2 regions of the Paenibacillus sp. FSL H7-0690 genome follow, and region 2 is predicted to be linked to the other one. Evidence: predicted binding sites of a transcription regulator. Region 2 holds the regulator's gene; the other holds the start of a gene.
What was found. Region 2 encodes Rex, which represses fermentation and respiration genes when NADH is low (regulators of the CRP and FNR family bind a similar motif). Its sites were predicted from a motif close to TTGTGAAATATTTCACAA; they were not measured.
Positions count from the first base shown of each region.

Region 1: pflB (formate C-acetyltransferase) is a predicted target of Rex. The motif match lies at 1,226-1,243, and genes of this name have one in related genera.

Region 1 covers NZ_CP150281.1:4,972,073-4,975,219, reverse strand. Annotated here, with positions in the region: gene adhE (bifunctional acetaldehyde-CoA/alcohol dehydrogenase) at 1-1,081, shown strand, start outside; gene pflB (formate C-acetyltransferase) at 1,336-3,147, shown strand, end outside.
Region 2 covers NZ_CP150281.1:4,675,022-4,678,168, forward strand. Annotated here, with positions in the region: gene MHI32_RS20605 (DUF5590 domain-containing protein) at 1-254, opposite strand, end outside; gene MHI32_RS20610 (amidohydrolase) at 427-1,728, opposite strand; gene MHI32_RS20615 (redox-sensing transcriptional repressor Rex) at 1,715-2,368, opposite strand; gene dinG (ATP-dependent DNA helicase DinG) at 2,499-3,147, opposite strand, start outside.

The DNA.
Region 1 (3,147 bases), 300 kb from region 2:
TCCTGTAGCAATCGAAGTGTTCTCGGAAGTTGAACCAGATCCATCAACAACTACAGTTGAAAAAGGTACTGCAATGATGAACAGATTCCAACCGGACTGCATCATCGCACTTGGCGGTGGTTCCCCAATGGATGCTGCAAAAGGAATGTGGTTATTCTATGAACATCCAGACGCAGACTTTAATGGTCTGAAACAAAAATTCATGGATATCCGTAAACGGGTTTACAAATTCCCTAAACTTGGAAACAAAGCTAAGTTTGTAGCGATTCCAACTACTTCGGGTACAGGTTCGGAAGTAACATCTTTCGCAGTTATTACCGATAAAACAACTGAACAACACACTAAATATCCTTTGGCTGACTACGAGCTAACTCCAGACGTAGCTATCATTGATCCAGAGTTCGTATATAGCTTGCCAAAAACTGCTGTAGCTGATACAGGTATGGACGTATTGACACATGCCATCGAAGCTTATGTATCTGTTATGGCGAGTGACTACACGGATGGTCTGGCAATTAAAGCAATCCAATTGGTATTCCAATACCTTGAAAAATCGGCTCTTGAAGGCGACAGAGTTGCCCGTGAAAAAATGCATAACGCATCAACACTTGCTGGTATGGCCTTTGCTAATGCTTTCCTGGGTATTAACCACAGCTTGGCGCATAAATGGGGCGGTCAATATCACACTGCTCACGGTCGTACTAATGCGATCCTTATGCCACACGTTATTCGTTACAATGCTAAGAAACCTACGAAGTTCGCTTCGTTCCCTAAATATTCACATTTCGTAGCTGACGAGCGTTATGCAGAAATCGCCCGTATTCTGGGATTGCCAGCTCGCACAACTGAAGAAGGTGTAACTAGCCTGATCAATGCTATTCGCGACATGAACAAAAAACTGGGTATCGAAGAATCCTTCCAACAATTGGGCTTTGATCCTAAGGATTTTGAATCCCATGTAGATTACTTGGCTGACCGTGCATTTGAAGATCAATGTACAACTGCCAATCCTAAGCTGCCGCTGGTATCTGAACTCGCAGATGTATATCGTAATGCTTTCTACGGAAGATTTGATAATTAATATTTGGTTAAGTAGATAATAGGATGGTTGTGGATTAGATATAAGTGACAAATATCACCGGAAAGGTGATATTTGTCACAGTCTATTTATAGAAAATAAACTAAAATGTTTATATAAACAACGGTCCCATATATGGAACAATGATTGTGAATTTTCGAACAACCATATTTTTCTTGGGATCACGAGACACGGGATCAACCTTCAAGCCCGCGATCTCTACAAATATAATATAAATATAGATGGAGGGATTTAGCATGTCGGTGATTGAAAAAGATGTACAAGAAGTGAAATCCGGTTGGAGAAGTTTTACAAAAGGTAAATGGTCCAGAAAAGTTGACGTTAACAACTTTATCGCAAGCAACATTAAGCCTTATGAAGGAAACGAAGAATTCCTCGTAGGACCTACTAGTAACACAACTGAACTGTGGAAGATTATTTCCCAATTGAGCAAGGAAGAAAGAGAAAGAGGCGGCGTATGGGATGTTTCCCTAGATACTGTCTCCACAATCACTTCACATGCTCCAGGCTACATTGACAAGGACAAGGAACAAATTGTAGGCGTACAGACTGATGCTCCTTTCAAACGTTCCATCCAGCCATTCGGCGGGATCAAGATGATGGTTGATGCTACGAAGGCTTATGGCTTCGAGCTTCCACAAAACATCGTTGACATGTTTACGAACATTCGCAAAACGCATAACCAAGGCGTATTTGATGCATATACACCAGACATGAGAGCTGTGCGTAAATCCGGCGTAATTACAGGTCTTCCTGATGCTTACGGACGCGGACGCATCATCGGCGACTACCGCCGCATTGCTCTGTACGGTATTGATTTCCTCATTAAAGACAAAAAACAACAACAAACTGAGCTTGAAGTAGATTCCATGACTGAAGATATCATTCGTTTGCGTGAGGAGCTGTCCGAGCAAATTCGTGCACTTGGCGAATTGAAAGAAATGGCAGCTGCTCATGGTATGGATATTTCCAGACCGGCGACCAACTTCAAAGAAGCTACTCAATGGGTATACTTCGGATATCTGGCAGCAGTTAAAGAGCAAAATGGTGCGGCGATGTCCCTGGGCCGTGTGTCCTCTTTCCTGGACATCTATGCAGAACGCGATATTGCTGAAGGTACTTTGACTGAAGAACAAGTACAAGAAATCGTCGATCATTTCGTAATGAAACTGCGTATCGTGAAATTCTTGCGTACACCTGACTATAATGATCTGTTCTCCGGCGACCCAACATGGGTAACTGAATCCATCGGTGGTATGGCTGAAGACGGAACAACTCGTGTTACTAAGAACAGCTTCCGTTTCTTGAACACCCTGTACAACTTGGGTCCAGCTCCGGAACCAAACTTAACTGTACTGTGGTCCGAAAAATTGCCTGAAGCCTTCAAAAAATATTGTGCTAAGGTTTCCATCGAAACTAGTGCAATTCAGTATGAAAATGACGATGTAATGCGTCCATACTGGGGTGAAGATTATGCGATTGCTTGCTGCGTATCTCCAATGCGTATCGGTAAACAAATGCAGTTCTTCGGTGCTCGTGCCAACCTGGCAAAAGCATTACTGTATGCTATCAATGGTGGTGTGGATGAAAAATCCGGAGCACAAGTTGGACCGGAATTCCCAGCGATCACTTCTGAATATCTGGATTATGACGAAGTAATGAAACGTTTCAAACCGATGATGGAGTGGTTGGCTAAGACTTATGTTAACACTTTGAACATCATTCACTATATGCATGACAAATATTCTTACGAACGTATCGAAATGGCGCTGCATGACCGTGACATTCTGCGTACGATGGCTTGTGGTATTGCTGGGCTGTCCGTTGCAGCTGACTCACTAAGCGCAATTAAATACGCCAAAGTAAAACCTATTCGTAACGAACAAGGTATTGCGATCGATTTCGAAACAGAAGGCGAATTCCCTTGCTACGGTAACAATGACGATGCTGTTGACAGCATCGCAGTAGAATTGGTTGAAACCTTCATGACTATGATCCGTAAAAACAAAACATATCGTGATTCTGTGCCGACTCAATCGGTACTGACC
Region 2 (3,147 bases):
CGGACCCAGACCATAAGAGCAGTCCCGGCTTCATTTTTCCCAGTTAATACCCAGTACACTGCATTTTCATCCCAAACCGATTTTTGTGCTTTGGTTACCTCTGTTAGACCCGCTCTGGTTTTGGCAACATCCTTAGCGATATCACGCTCGTTCCATTGATCTTTCATAATATAGGCATAGAACTGGATAAGTCCAAACCCCAGGAGCAGAATCAGAACTGACCCCAGGAGGATCCATTTTTTCCTTTTCTTCAAGGTACAGCTCCCTTTCTAGTAATATATCTTTTTTGATTATATAACACACCCGCGTGTTTATCCAAAATTTCATAATTTTCTAGCTTTCCCAGTCTTAAAAATGCACAAAAGGCCGCAACTTTTGCTAAAAGCAAAAAGTCACAGCCTATTATTTATTCGTTATTCTCCAGACTTAACGCTTCAATAAACCTTCGAAGGCTTCTTGCGCTTTACGCCGGATAGCTTCCTCATCCAGGGTTAAGCATTGTCCATGCTTGATGACCTGTTTACCATTCACCCACACATGCTCAACATCCTTAGCGCTAGCAGAGTAAACTGCATGAGACAACAGATCTGTGTGTGGCAGCAAATGCGGCTGATCGATATCAATAGCAATGAAATCAGCTTTCATCCCTACAGCAAGTCTGCCTACATTATTTAAAAAGATGGACTTCGCGCCATATTCTGTAGCCATACGCAGAGCTTCTGGAGCAGGGACAGCCGTTGGATCACCGCTGACACCCTTATGAATGAGAGCTGCAAGCCGCATCTCTTCAAACATATCCAAGTTATTGTTGCTTGCCGCGCCATCCGTGCCAAGAGACACCTTCACACCAGCTTTTAGAAGATCAGTAACCCGAGCCACTCCGCTAGCCAGCTTCAAATTACTGCCCGGATTATGAGATACACCCACATTATGGCGAGCCAAGATCTCAATCTCTTCATCATTTAAATGAACACCATGTGCAACTATCGAGGGACGTGTGAACATTCCAAGCTTCTCTAAGTGAGCTACAGGACGCAACCCGTAATCCGCCACATTTTGTTCCACTTCACGTTTCGTTTCGGACATATGCGTATGCATCGGTAAATCCAGATCATGCGCTGCCTGCACGAACTTAACCAGGAAGTCAGGAGGGCAAGTATAAGGGGCGTGTGGCGAGATCATAGTAGTAATTCTACCGTCAGCCTTTCCATGCCAGTTACGGGCAAAAGAAATCGCTTCCGCAAGCTTGTGATTCTGTACATCCTCTGGACATAACCCGATCACACCACGCATCAATACGGAACGGATACCTGATAACTCAGCTACCTCGGCTACTCGGTCCATATGATCATACATATCGAGGAAGGTCGTAGTTCCACCCTTCAGCATTTCCAATACAGATAAGGAGGTTCCCCAGTATACATCATCACCGGTGAACTTTTCCTCCATTGGCCACATCTTCTCCTGAAGCCACACTTGTAGCGCTAAATCATCTCCATATCCACGCAGCAAAGACATCGCCGCATGACCGTGTGTGTTTACAAGTCCAGGCATGAACAGCAGACGGCTGCCATCAACCACTTGCACTCCAGCTTCCATCTGAGGCTCTTCTTTTCCTATGTAAGTGATTAAATCATCTTCAATAGTCATATATCCACTCAGAACCGGCTCATCCGTTCCCGGAGTCAGAAAATACCCGCCCTTAATTATCGTTTTATTGTTGTTCATGTTCACTTTCTTCCTTTCCATCCCGCAAGTAATAAGCAAGACTTTGCAGATCAGTTGTAAAATCAGCTGCATGCACCCGGATATTCGGTGGTGTCTTCAGAATCACAGGGGCAAAGTTCAAAATCGCTTCAATCCCAGAAGAAATGAGGATATCTGCTACATTTTGAGCTTCTGAATCAGGTACGGTAATAATGCCAATGCGAATACCTTGCTCACGAATTGTGCTGCCTAGTTCATCCATCGGTTGCACAGTAAGGGAGTTGATCTTACGTCCAACCTTAGGAGCGTACGAATCAAATATAGCCGTGATTTTCATAGTATCTTTGAGATATGCATTGTAATTAGACAAGGCATGTCCGAGATTACCTGCTCCAACTAAAGCTACATTAAGCTGTTGATCCAGCTTCAGGATATGACGGATTTTCTCAATAAGATACGTTACATCATAGCCGATACCTTTTCTGCCGAAGTCACCAAAATATGCTAAATCCTTACGAATCTGTGCGGGATTAAGATCAAGCTTTTGCCCAAGTTCCTGAGAGGAAACTGTTAATATTTCGCGATTCTGGAGATCATTCAAAAAACGCAAGTACACAGGCAGTCTGCGAACAACGGCTTCTGATATTTTATCCGATTTCATATTTTTCCTCCTAAAAATAGTAATGTTCTTGTGAAAATCCATATTCAAACGTCTACCTCTCCTTATTAAGGACGGGACTGTAACACACCGCCCTTAAGGATAAGGAGGAGCTAAACTGAAGACGAGCGTTTTAAGAAGCGCCGCCATCCTCTAGCCATTCCGCTATGCGAGGGACCATTTGATCAGTAAGCATATGCTCCATTTTGGGACCAGGCAATGAATAAAGGAAATACTTCCCGTAATGAGATTCAATAACCCTTGTATCATAAACAATAACTATTCCACGATCCTGCGCCGTGCGAACCAGTCTTCCGAATCCCTGCTTAAAACGAATAACCGCTTGAGGAACAGATAATTTCATGAACGGATTCTTCTTCTGGGCCTGCAATAACTCCGACTTCGCTTCCGCCAACGGGTGATTCGGTGGTTGAAACGGAAGTCTCACGATGGCCAGGCAAGTCAGTGCTTCACCTGGAATATCTACACCTTCCCAGAAGCTGCTCGTCCCCAGCAATACGGATGCTGCACTGTCCTGAAAGCGGCGGATCAACTTGCTCCGGCTGCCACCTTCCACGCCTTGACCAAGCACCGTAATCTCTTGTGAGGCCAAAGCCTCTTTAAGCGGATCATATACCTGACGCAGCATTTTATAAGAAGTAAACAGAACCAGCATCCGCCCACGTGTTGTTTTAGCAGCTTCCGATAATGACTGTACGAGTGTATCGACAAATCGAGCATCGCCCACACTCCCCTTCACACTAGGAAAATCACGCGGTATA